DNA from 4 places in the Rhizobium sp. NFR12 genome. Region 2 is predicted to be linked to each of the others. Evidence: predicted binding sites of a transcription regulator. Region 2 holds the regulator's gene; each other region holds the start of a gene.
What was found. The regulator LexA, encoded in region 2, represses DNA repair genes until DNA is damaged. The targets are predictions, from matches to a motif close to TGTTCNNNNTGTGTTCNG.
Positions count from the first base shown of each region.

Region 1: BLW69_RS00410 (helicase-related protein) is a predicted target of LexA. The motif match lies at 1,218-1,235, and genes of this name have one in related genera.
Region 3: BLW69_RS07955 (ImuA family protein) is a predicted target of LexA. The motif match lies at 1,476-1,493, and genes of this name have one in related genera.
Region 4: BLW69_RS02750 (ATP-dependent helicase) is a predicted target of LexA. The motif match lies at 1,352-1,369, and genes of this name have one in related genera.

Region 1 is NZ_FNWM01000001.1:94,885-98,094, forward strand. It holds gene BLW69_RS00395 (beta-ketoacyl-ACP reductase) at 1-546, shown strand, start outside; gene BLW69_RS00400 (YMGG-like glycine zipper-containing protein) at 610-864, opposite strand; gene BLW69_RS00405 (DUF3309 family protein) at 905-1,060, opposite strand; gene BLW69_RS00410 (helicase-related protein) at 1,436-3,210, shown strand, end outside.
Region 2 is NZ_FNWM01000002.1:1,070,071-1,073,280, forward strand. It holds gene BLW69_RS12535 (ComEC/Rec2 family competence protein) at 1-1,005, shown strand, start outside; gene lexA (transcriptional repressor LexA) at 986-1,705, opposite strand; gene BLW69_RS12545 (VOC family protein) at 1,898-2,773, shown strand; gene kdsA (3-deoxy-8-phosphooctulonate synthase) at 2,778-3,210, shown strand, end outside.
Region 3 is NZ_FNWM01000002.1:135,535-138,744, forward strand. It holds gene BLW69_RS07945 (MDR family MFS transporter) at 1-560, shown strand, start outside; gene BLW69_RS07950 (hypothetical protein) at 655-945, shown strand; gene BLW69_RS07955 (ImuA family protein) at 1,554-2,312, shown strand; gene BLW69_RS07960 (Y-family DNA polymerase) at 2,230-3,210, shown strand, end outside.
Region 4 is NZ_FNWM01000001.1:591,069-594,278, reverse strand. It holds gene BLW69_RS02760 (ABC transporter permease) at 1-142, opposite strand, end outside; gene BLW69_RS02755 (iron ABC transporter substrate-binding protein) at 215-1,228, opposite strand; gene BLW69_RS02750 (ATP-dependent helicase) at 1,385-3,210, shown strand, end outside.

The DNA of each region.
Region 1 (3,210 bases), on a different contig from region 2:
TGCGTAAAGGGCATCGCTGAAGTCGAAACGCAGCTCGGGCCGATCGACGTCCTCGTCAACAATGCCGGCATCACCCGCGACGGCATGTTTCACAAGATCACGCCACAGCAGTGGAAGGAGGTCATTGATACCAACCTTTCCGGCCTGTTCAACATGACCCATCCGGTCTGGCCCGGCATGCGCGAGCGCGGCTTCGGCCGCATCATCAACATCTCCTCGATCAATGGCCAGAGGGGCCAGATGGGGCAGGTGAACTATTCCGCCGCCAAGGCGGGCGATCTCGGCTTTACCAAGGCACTGGCTCAAGAAGGGGCCTCGAAGAACATCACCGTCAATGCGATCTGCCCCGGCTATATCGGAACAGACATGGTGCGTGCCATCCCGCAAAAGGTGATGGACGAAAAGATCATCCCGCAGATCCCTGTCGGACGGTTGGGAGAGCCGGAAGAAATCGCCCGCTGCGTGCTGTTTCTAGCCTCTGAAGAAGCCGGATTCATTACCGGGTCTACGCTCAGCGCAAATGGCGGTCAGTATTTCGCCGGGTAAGCGGATACAAAAAAACCGGCGCCCATGGGACGCCGGTTTCTATTCTGCGACTAAACGCAGGACTTAGCGGCAACGCGCTTCGTATGTGCGGCCGTAACGATCGCGGTAGACGCAGTAACCGTTGCGCTTCTGCGATTCGCCGATAGCGGCGCCAACCAGACCACCGCCGACAGCGCCGACTGCAGCGCCACCCCAGCTGTTGGTCACAGCGCCACCGATAACGGCGCCGGAAGCAGCACCGATTGCGGTGCCCTTTTCAGTGGATGTGCAAGATGCGAGCATTCCGACGAGAGCGCCAACGAGCAAAACTTTTTTCATGTCAATTCCCTTCCCTTGATAACGTGCGGCTTCGCCGCTTTTAGATCCTGCCCATCAGCAGGAGGATGATGATAATCAGTACAACGAGGCCGAGACCGCCGGAAGGACCATAACCCCAGTTCCGGCTATGCCCCCAATTCGGCAGCGCGCCGATCAAAAGCAAAATCAGTACGATAAGTAGGATGGTTCCGAGCATAGGCTTGTACTCCGCTGACCTACCGGCTCGACATGTCCGGTTGGGATTGCCGAGAAAACGTAGCATGGGAACTTTTGTTCCACTCACCACTTGCTTGCCCGTGGGGTGTGGTTAACGGGTTACACTTTCGCCATGCGTCGAAAAGCCGGGTAATGTTCGAAACAGATCGGGAACGCTCCGGAATCTGCAATCGTCGCCGATTCGTTCACGTTTGTTCGAACGAAACTGGCTTGCGTATCGTACGCATGTTGATCCTGGAAATCGTGGTCTCGCCTTGTCGAGGATAACATATCGGCTTGCGTTTATCGTCGAGCATGGCCATCTGATAATGCGATTGCGTTTCCGTGGAGGATCGCATCGGCGGATAAGCAGGAACTGGCTTTGCATTCTCAGCCCATGATTCTCAGCGGCCGCGGCGTCACGGCCGTGCTAGGCCCCACCAATACCGGCAAGACCCATTATGCCATCGAGCGCATGGTTGCGCACGGTTCCGGCGTGATCGGTCTGCCCCTTCGCCTGCTTGCACGCGAGGTCTATACGCGTGTCGTGGAGAAGGTCGGTTATCACAATGTCGCGCTGATCACGGGCGAGGAAAAGATCACGCCGCATATGGCGCGCTTTTCCGTCTGCACCGTCGAGGCGATGCCGCGCGAGACAAAGGCCGCCTTCGTCGCCATCGACGAGGTACAGCTGGCCGGCGATCTCGAGCGCGGGCACATCTTCACCGACCGCATCCTGCATCTTCGCGGACGCGAGGAGACGTTGCTGCTGGGCGCCGGCACCATGCGGCCGATCCTCGAACGGCTGCTTCCCGGGATCACCGTGGTCGAACGGCCGCGTCTGTCGCAGTTGTTTTATGCCGGCCAGAAAAAGATCACCCGCCTGCCGCAGCGTTCCGCCATTGTCGCCTTCTCCGCTGAGGAGGTCTATGCGATCGCCGAACTGATCCGCCGCCAGCGCGGTGGTGCGGCCGTGGTGCTTGGCGCCTTGAGCCCGCGGACACGCAATGCACAGGTCGCTCTCTATCAGGAAGGCGATGTGGAATATCTGGTCGCAACCGATGCGATCGGCATGGGCCTCAATCTCGATGTGGATCACGTTGCCTTCGCTCAGGATCGCAAGTTCGACGGCTATCAGTTCCGCAACCTTAATCCGTCCGAACTGGCGCAGATTGCCGGGCGTGCCGGCCGCCATGTGCGCGACGGAACCTTCGGCGTGACCGGACAGGTCCAGCCTTTCGACGACGAACTGGTCGAGCGGATCGAGGGTCATCATTTCGAGCCGGTGAAAGTGCTGCAGTGGCGCACGAAAAGCGTCGACTATTCCTCGCTTGCCGCTTTGCGTGCCAGTCTCGACCGACCGCCGACCGTGGCAGGCCTTGCCCGCGCGCTTCCGGCAATCGATATCCAGGCGCTCGACTATCTTTCGCGCTACGCAGAAATCCGCGATACGGCGACAACGCCGGAGCGGGTCGAAAAACTGTGGGAGGCCTGCGCTCTGCCGGACTATCGGCGGATTGCCCCTGCGCAACACGCAGACCTCATTTCGACTCTTTTCTCGGATCTTGTGCGCTTCGGCACGGTGAACGAGCAATTCATGGCAGAACAGGTTCGCCGCGCCGACCGGACCGACGGAGAAATCGACACCCTGTCGGCCCGAATCGCGCAGATTCGTACCTGGACCTATGTTTCGAACCGCCCTGGCTGGCTTGCCGATCCGACACACTGGCAAGAAAAGACACGGGAAATCGAGGATAGGTTGTCGGACGCGTTACATGAACGGTTGACGAAACGCTTTGTTGATCGCAGGACATCTGTGCTCATGAAGCGCCTAAGAGAGAATGCGATGCTGGAAGCTGAAATCAGTGTGAATGGGGATGTCTTCGTCGAAGGCCATCATGTGGGGCAATTGGCTGGATTCCGATTCACGCCTATAGCCGGCACGGAGGGTCCAGATGCGAAGGCCGTCCAGGGTGCCGCGCAAAAGGCGCTTGCGCTGGAGTTCGAGGCACGCGCCGCGCGGCTTTATGCATCCGGCAACAACGACCTTGCTGTCGGCTCGGACGGTTCCGTGCGCTGGCTCGGCGAACCTGTCGGCCGGCTTGCGTCGAGCGACCATATCATGCGCCCGCGCCTGATCCTGCTTGCCGA
Region 2 (3,210 bases):
GCCATGCCGATCATTTCCTTCGTGGTGATGCCGGCAGGTCTCGTGGCCATGCTGCTGATGCCGTTCGGGCTGGATGCTCCCGTTCTGTTCATCATGGGCGAGGGGCTGCGGATCGTCATTCGCATTGCCGAGATCGTCGCCGCATGGGGCGGCGATATTGCCATCGGCCGGCAGAACCCGCTTTTCCTGCCTCTGGCGACGGCAGGCTTTCTGCTTCTGACGCTGCTGCGCACGCCGCTGAGGTTGACAGGCGCGCTGTTCATGGCGGTGGCTTTGCTCTTTGCGGTCCGCTCAGGCTCGGCGCCGAGGCCTGATATCGTCATATCCGAAGACGGCGCATCGGTCGGCGTGATCCAGGATGACAAGATCACCCTCAATCGAACCCGACCGCCGGGATTTATCTACGATCAATGGCGGCGAGCGCTGGTGCTTGAGACCGGAGAACAACCGCTCGCCTTGCCGGTTCTTGCCTCTTCGGAACCAGCGCGAGGTGCCAGCCTTGCGAAAAGCGATGACAGACCACCTGGACCACATTCGCGACCGGATTTGACGCGCCGGGAAATCGAATATGTCAGGGGTTTTCTTCAAGCATTGAAGCCCGGACGATTCGCCTGTCTGCCGAAAATCCTGTGCGCGGCGCAGACTGCTCAGGACATCCGGATCGTCACCGTCGAAGACAACCGATACACCGGTCTTGCCTGCGATGTCGGTCGGATCATCGTCTCGCCCGGCGCACGCTTCGATACTTGCCGCTCCGGCGCCTTGCTTCTCAGCGGGCGGACGTTGCGCCGGACTGGCGCACTGGAAATCACCATTATTCCGAACGCGACAGCGCCAGACATCAAGATTACGGCGGCGATGCGAGACAGCGCACAGACCTCAAGCCGTCCGTGGACCGTCCACCGGTTCTATGACTGGCGAACGGGACAATTCGACTTTGGCATCCCGGAGGCTGTTGCTGCGCATCTCCGGGATGACACCGTTCTTAATGATAGCGGCGAATAAGGCCGACAAGCTTGCCCTGGACCTTCACCCGGTCGGGCGGGAAGATGCGGGTCTCGTAAGCCGGGTTTGCCGCTTCCAGTGCGATCGAGGCACCCTTGCGGCGGAACCGCTTCAGGGTCGCTTCTTCCTCATCGACCAGGGCAACGATGATATCGCCTGGACTTGCGGTGCTGGTATTCTTGATGATGACGGTATCGCCATCGAGGATGCCGGCATCGATCATCGAATCGCCCTTCACTTCGAGCGCGTAATGATCGCCGGAACCCAGCATCTCGATCGGAACGGCGATGTCATGGGTGTTGTTCTGGATCGCGGAGATCGGCACGCCGGCAGCGATTCGACCCATGACCGGAATGTTTGTCGAGAACGGATTGTCCGCCATGACCGGCGCCGGCTTCTGAGCGACGACCGGTTGCGTTTTGCCGAGGCTTCCCTCGATGACACTGGGAGAAAATCCCCGTCGCGGATGAAGGTTCGCCACATAGGCGTCAGGCAGCTTGATCACTTCGAGCGCGCGTGCTCTGTTCGGCAGACGGCGAATAAAGCCACGCTCCTCGAGCGCGGTGATCAGCCTATGGATGCCGGACTTCGATGCAAGGTCGAGAGCGTCCTTCATTTCGTCAAACGACGGCGGCACGCCTGATTCTTTCATCCGCTCGTGGATGAACAGAAGTAACTCCTGTTGCTTGCGTGTCAGCATGGACGGGACCCTCAGAATTGGAAACAAATGCAGAACGGACGCTATATGTTCTATCTGTGTTCCGCAAGCCCCAAATTTCTGCTCAAGAATAGTCTCATTTCAGCGTTCGATCACGTATTCAGTTCGTGCGCAGCACTTGCCGAGTTTCCCGCGATAGCCAATGTTCTGCGGAATAAGACTTTGGGGGTGTAAGTGGGTAACAAGTCAGTCGATCATTTGGTTCTGCCCGTTGCAGATCTGGCGTCAGCGCGGGGGAGGTTGACCGCTCTCGGCTTTACTGTGGCACCTGAAGGTGTTCACCCTTTCGGCACGGCCAATGCCTGCATATTCTTCGCGGATGGCTCGTACCTCGAGCCACTGGCCATTGTTAACCGTCGGCAAGCCTCGCTTGCGGCAAAACGAGGCAACGTGTTCACCGATCGCGACATCCGCTTTCGCGGCCAGCGGAAAAGGGAAGGTCTATCGGCGGTGGTCGTCGGGACGCAGGATGCAGCGGCCGATCATATCCGTTTTGTGGACGGGCACATGTCTGCGGGCGAGATGCTTCAATTCTCCCGCCCGATGCAGTTGCCCGATGGTAGGGAGAGCGAAGTCTCATTCCGTCTGGCCTTCGCGGCAGTTCCCGAGGTCGATGACATCTTGCTGTTTTCCTGCCAGCGAATGGCCGCATTACCGGAAGATCGCGGTGGTCTTGATGAGCACGCAAACGCCGTTACAGGCCTTCGAGAGATCGTATTTTCTGCAGATGACCCGCTGGAGTTTCTGCCGCTTTTCGAAACCGTGTTCGAGACGCAACCCGAGCAAGGGAAAGACGGTCTGCGGATCGAAGCTGCCAATGCCAGCATCCGCATTCAATCCAACGACACGTTCAGCGACGAGTTCCGGTCTTCGATGAAGCCCTTGTTATCGTCGCGCCTCGCTGCGCGCGGGATCATCTTCAAGACCACCGATCTCGCCGTGACAGAGATCACCCTTGCTGCTAATGACGTCGCATTCATCCGCAGGGATGGCCGCGTGATCGTGTCGGCAGCCCCGGGGCAAGGTGTGGTTTTCGGTTTCGAGGAATAGTGAAATGACAGTCTCCGCCAATTCTGAAGTGTCCGTGGGCGAGGGGAGTTCGAAAGTCGTTTTTTCCAACACGGCAAAGCTCTCGCTGATTGCCGGTCCCTGCCAGATGGAAAGCCGTGATCACGCCTTCATGATCGCGGGTACGCTTGTCGAACTCTGCAAGAAGCTCGGCCTCGGCCTCGTCTACAAATCCTCCTTCGACAAGGCCAACCGCACGTCGATCTCCGGCAAGCGCGGCATCGGCTTGGACAACGCGATGGCAATCTTTGCCGATCTGAAGACGGAATTCGGCTTTCCCGTTCTGACCGACATTCACACTGAAGAGCAATGCGCTCTCGTGGCGGATACGATCGATATCCTGCAGATCCCCGCCTTCCTGTCGCGCCAGACGGACTTGCTCGTCGCGGCCGCAAAGACGGGTTGCGCGATCAACGTGA
Region 3 (3,210 bases), 930 kb from region 2:
TGCTTCTGCTCGGATGGCCGTGCGGCGCAACGATCGCTTCGCGGAACTTCACCCGGTTCGGGCTGCGGCCGATCATGCTGGTGGGCGCCGTGTTCGTCCCCGTGGGAACCTTCCTCCTGACCCTGCTGACGCCATCCAGTTCGGCGGTGCTTGCGGGTGCCGGCTCGCTCGTCATGGGCTTCGGCATGGGCCTTCTCAATATCGGCGCACTGATCCTCACCCAGGGAAGCGTCGCGGCCTCGCAACGTGGCAGTGCCACGGCGTCGAACGTCTTTTCCCGCAACCTCGGCAGCACGCTGGGCGCGGCGATTCTCGGGGCGGTTCTGAGCTGGGGCCTTGTCCATACGACCAGCGGACAGGCGATCACGACCGACCAGCTGCGTGCTCTCCTGAACGGAACCGGTCTCGTGAGTGGCGATGCCGAAGCGGTTCGCCTTGCGCTGCAGGACGGCCTGCACGCGACCTTCCTGACCATGCTCCTGTTTGCCGTCCTGATCGTGCCCGCTTGCCTGTTCGTGCCCCGCGATGCCGTCCACAAGGACGAGCCCGCGCCGGCCTGAACCTTGAAATCTGGCGCCAACATGCCCATTTCGCTGTGAACGGGGCCCTATCGGGACCGATATCGTCACAACGACTATTAAGGTGGGTGGCACGATGCAGCAGATGACAAAGACAATTCGGGACCTGACGATCGAGGAGCGCGAAGACGCGCTGATCACCATGGCGCACGCGCTTGAAGGCGCTGCCAGAGAAGCCCTGGTCGAAGGTAACCGCCAGTTCGCTGCGATCTCCGGCAACATGGCCGAAGCGATCTTCATCAACGCCGATCAGCTTGCACGCGATCACGTCGAGGAAGCCGAACAGGTTCTCGAACAGGCCGTCCAGATCATGGTCGAATATGAAGCTGAACACCCCTACCGGATCGTCAGCACCGCGATCCACTGAGGACGGCGGCACGGCGGGCGACGGGCAACCTTGCCTGTCTCCCGCATTCTCTCGCAGCGGAGAAGACGCCACCTGATGCGGCAAGCCTTCACTGGTCTCCTATACAAAACGTCTGACATTGAACGCCTGCAAATCCAACGTCGAGTTCCTCGGCGATGGCACAGATGGTAGCGTTGTGCTCCTTGGTGTCTGCGGGAATGGGAAAGAGCCAAAGGGCGGCGGCTCGTGGGCGGATGGCCGCAGACGGCCATAGTCCCGCATGAGCGCGAGTGTTCATCCCCTTTGGCTCTGCCACACATCGCCGAGCCACTCTGTTACATTCTTGATATGCAGATTGGGCGATTTGAGAACGGAAAGTTCTCACGGTTTTCGTGTCGCCCTAGCCCAGATCAAGAACATGCAAAAAATCTCAAGCACTCCATCGAGCCTCTCAAGCCGCCTACGAAGCTGATTCAGAACGATGAATCTTCACCGGCGCTAAAATGCCGAGAGCTATCCCGTTCTGACCCCGCTTGACTCTTCTGTCGCGGCGGAACAGAAACAGAACACCAACATTCTTTGGGACATGAAGTCCTGTGCAACGCGAACCTTGAGGAGGGCCGTGAACGATGTCGCATGCCCCTGCCTCAAGGCTTGTCGAGGAACTGAGAGACCGGATTGCGCATCTGGAAGGCAGCGTGTCGCGCAAGGCGCTTGTGCTGCCCTTCGGGGTGCCTGACGTCGACGAGCGATTGCCGGGCGGGGGGCTTGCCTATGGCGCATTGCATGAAATTGCAGGCGGCGGGGCGGGTACAATCGATGGTGCCGCGGCCGCCCTGTTTGCGGCAGGTATTGCGGCCCGGGCCAAGGGAAAGGTTCTCTGGTGCCTGACCCGGCCGGATCTCTTTGCGCCGGCGCTGTCGCAGGCCGGGCTTCACCCCGACCGCGTCATCTATTGCGAAGCCGATAAGGAGGAGGACGTGCTTGCCTCGATGGAAGAGGGGCTGTCCTTCGGGGGATTGGCGGCCGTCGTCGGGGAACTGGTGAGGCTGCCGATGACCGCGTCGCGGCGTCTTCAACTGGCTGCCGAGAAGACGGGGACGCTCGGCCTGGTCGTCCGGCGCTGGCGACGGCAGACGGAGGCCTCCGACTACGGTCAGCCGACGGCGTCCACAACACGCTGGAGGATCAGCACCCTGCCGTCCGAGCCGCTTCCTGTCGCCGGCGTGGGGCGGGCGAGGTGGCTGGCGGAATTGATGCGGGTAAAGGCGGGGCAATGTGCCGAGTTTGAGTTAGGAGCCTGCGATGCCGAGGGTCGTGTCTGTTTACTTCCCCTATCTAGCAACGGATCGGATACGTCGACATGGCGAGGAAGCCGTGTCGGTTGACCAGCCGCTGGTCGTGGTCTCGCGCAGCGGCTCGAAACGCTGGATATCGGCAGCCGATACGGCTGCCCGCAAGCTGGGCCTCAAAGTCGGCATGGCTGCCAGCAAGGCACAGGCGATGATTGGCAACCTTCATATGGTGGACGCCGATCCCGTTGCCGACGCCGCAGCCGTCGAGCGCCTGGCGCTATGGGCGCTTCGTCAATACAGCCCCGTCGTTGCCGTGGATGGAACGGATGGCATCGTCATGGATACCGAAGGTGCCGATCACCTTCAGGGTGGTGAAGAGCTGCTGATCTCCGGCGTTGTCAACGGTCTCCGCGGCAAGGGCCTGACGGCACGTGCCGCTGTCGCCGATACCTGGGGCGCGGCGCATGCACTGGCGCGACTGACGACGAACGAAACGACGGTGGTGCCGCGCGGTGATGTCACCAAGGCCGTGATCGGACTTCCAATCCACTGTCTGCGGCTTGCGGCAGATACGATCCAGGCATTGCGCATCCTGGGTATCGACACGGTAGGAGAGCTGTCGGCACTGCCGCGTGCGCCGTTGACACTGCGATTTGGTCCGGAGGTCGGACGCCGTCTCGATCAGCTCTTCGGCCGTCTTGCAGAACCCATCGATCCGTTGCGCACGCCGGATCTGGTCGAGGTGGCGCGCAATTTCCAGGAACCCATCGGTGCGCCCGATACGATTGCAAAATACGTCCGCCGGCTGGTGGCGCAACTGACGGCAAAGCTGGAGGAGCGGGGGCTGGGCGTCCGGCGTTCCGATCTGATCATCCATCGCGTCGACAACACACGCCAGTGTCTTCGAGCAGGACTTGCCAAGCCCGTGCGTGATCCTGCCCGCCTGACAAAGCTTCTCTGTGACCGTATCGAAAAGATCGACCCGGGTTTC
Region 4 (3,210 bases), on a different contig from region 2:
AGAACACGAACCCGAGCGGCGTCAGCGTCAGGGCGGCAATCGCAACGGCGATTGCCAGCGTCCAAGACGATCCGGCAAGGGGTTTCCCCGCAGGCTTCCGGCGCGGCCGGCTGGCAACCATGCTCTCGGTGGTAAACGTCATCGCGTGCTCAAGAAAGAAGAGACATCGCAGGTACGCCCTGCGATGTCCGTGCGCAACAGGATTCGATGGTGTTTAGAGAATGCCGGCGGCTGTCATCATGTCGGTGACCTTGGCATTGTTGAGGCTCGAGGGCTCGACCTTCGGCGCCTGAAGGTCGGCAATCGGAACGAGCGCCTTGTTGGAAGCCTCGTCCTTGCCGACGGCGTATTCGAACGAGGTGCCGTCACGCAGAATCTTCTGGCCGCCCTTGCCGGCAAGCCATTTCAGAAATGCCTGCGCCTGCTCCTTGTGCTTGGAAGAGGCCAGAATGCCGCCGCCGGAGATCGACACGAAGGCGCCCGGATCCTGGTTCTTGAAGTAATGCAGCGCAACGTTCTTGCTGTTTTCGCCGGTCTTCGCCTGATCGCCGAAATAGTAGTAGTGATAGATCAGCGCGCCTTCGAACTGGCCCGCATTGACGGCCTTCATGGCGGTGGAATTGCCACGCACGGCAGTGAAGTTCTCTTTCATGCCCTTCAGCCAGGCAGCGGTTTCCGGCTCACCCTTCAGCTGCAGAAACGCGCCGACGATCGCCTGGAAATCGGCACCCGACGGAGATGCGGCCCAACGGCCCTTCCATTCGGGCTTGGCGAGATCGAGCATCGATTTCGGCAGCTTGTCCTCGGTGAGCTTGGTCTTGTCATAGGCAAACACGGTGGAGCGCGCGGCAATTCCGGTCCAGTGACCGTTGGCCGGGCGGAACTGCTCGGGAACGAGATCGAGCGTTGCCTTGTCGACAGGCTCAAACAGCCCCTTGCCATCGACAAGCGCCATGGCCGGCGAATTTTCCGTCAGAAACAGGTCGGCCGGCGAGTTGGCGCCTTCCTGCACAATCTGGTTTGCCATTTCGAGGTCGGATCCGTTGCGCACCGTAATGACGATGCCGGTCTCTTCCTTGAAGGCCTCGACCCATTCCTTGGTCAGGCCCTCGTGCTGGGCATTGTAGATCGTCAGGCTGTCGGCGACCTGCGCGTTGGCCGGCATGGACAGAGCGAGTAGCGAAACGGCGAGCGAAGCTCCGGCCGAAAGAGCAGACAGAATTTTCAAGTTTGCCTCCAATTTATAAGCGTCATCGCATCGATAGCCAAAGCCGACCTGTAGTCAAGTTTAAGAATCGAACGGGGATGGAGACCGATTGCGGCAAATGCCGGCGAATCAGGTAGAGCTGAAACGAACACATCAAGAACAAGCCGCGGAAACTGAATGTCGGTTGCTTATCTGGAAAAATTGAACGAGGCCCAGCGCCGCGCGGTCGAGCATGGTTCGGACGTGCCGGATGGCGGCGCTGCCGGACCGCTTCTGGTCATTGCAGGCGCAGGCTCCGGCAAGACCAACACGCTTGCCCATCGCGTCGCCCACCTGATTGTGTCGGGCGCCGATCCTCGCCGCCTGCTGCTAATGACGTTTTCCCGCCGTGCGGCCTCCGAAATGGGCCGCCGCGTCCAGCGCATCTGCCGCGAAGTGATGGGGGCGAAGTCCGGCGTCATGACCGATGCGCTCGCCTGGGCCGGCACGTTTCACGGCATCGGCGCAAGGCTGTTGCGGATCTATGCCGAACAGATCGGCCTCGACCAGGAATTCACCATCCACGACCGTGAGGATTCCGCCGACCTGATGAACCTCGTTCGCCACGAGCTCGGCTTCTCCAAGACGGAGAGCCGGTTTCCGACCAAGGGCACCTGCCTTGCGATCTATTCGCGCGCCGTCAATTCCGAGACGCCGCTGGACGAGGTGCTGAAGACCTCCTTCCCATGGTGCCTTGCCTGGGAACCGCAGCTGCGCGACCTGTTCGCCTCCTATGTGGACGCCAAGCAGGCGCAGAACGTTCTCGATTACGACGATCTTCTGCTCTACTGGGCGCAGATGATGAGCGAGCCGCTGATTGCGCAGGATGTCGGCGAACGGTTCGATCACGTCATGGTCGACGAATACCAGGACACGAACCGGCTGCAAGCCTCGATCCTGATGGCGATGAAGCCCGGCGGCCGCGGGCTGACAGTGGTGGGCGACGACGCCCAGTCGATCTATTCGTTCCGCGCCGCCACGATCCGCAACATCCTCGATTTTCCCGCGACCTTCGACCCGCCGGCCAACATCGTCACGCTCGACCGCAACTACCGCTCGACCACCACCATTCTGGCAGCCGCCAATGGCGTCATCGAACTTGCCCGCGAGCGGTTCACGAAAAACCTGTGGACCGACCGGCAGTCGGAGGAGAGACCGCGTCTGGTCACCGTCAAGGACGAGACTGAACAGGCGAGCTATATCGTGGAAAAAATCCTCGAGAACCGCGAAACCGGCATGTTGCTGAAGCAGCAGGCCGTGCTGTTTCGCGCCTCGCACCATTCCGGTCCGCTGGAAGTGGAACTCACGCGCCGCAACATTCCCTTCGTCAAGTTCGGCGGCCTGAAATTCCTCGATAGCGCCCATGTGAAGGACATGCTGGCGGCTCTGCGCTTTGCCCAGAACCCGCGTGACCGGGTTGCGGGGTTCAGGCTTCTGCAGCTCATTCCGGGTATCGGCCCGCAAACGGCGGCAAAGATCCTCGATGCGATCGCAGCCGATCCGGAACCGCTGGCAGCACTCCAGGAAATCCCCTCGCCTCCAAGGTCCGGCGAAGACTGGCCGGCCTTTGTCGAGATGCTTGGCGCCGTCAGGAAAAGCGAAGGCTGGCCTTCCGAAATCGGTCTCGCCCGCCAATGGTACGAGCCGCATCTTAGCCGCATCCACGAAGATGCCGACACCCGCAAGGCCGACCTTCTGCAACTGGAGCAGATCGCCTCGGGCTACGCGTCGCGCGAACGCTTCCTCACCGAACTGACGCTCGATCCGCCGGATGCGACGAGCGATCAGGCCGGCGTTCCGCTGCTGGACGAGGATTACCTGATCCTTTCGACCATCCATTCCGCCAAGGGCCAGGAATGGCGCTCGGTTTTCCTGCTTAACTGTGTCGACGGCTGCATTCCCTCCGATCTCGGCACCGGCACGACAGCCGAAATCGAGGAGGAACGGCGGCTGCTCTACGTGGC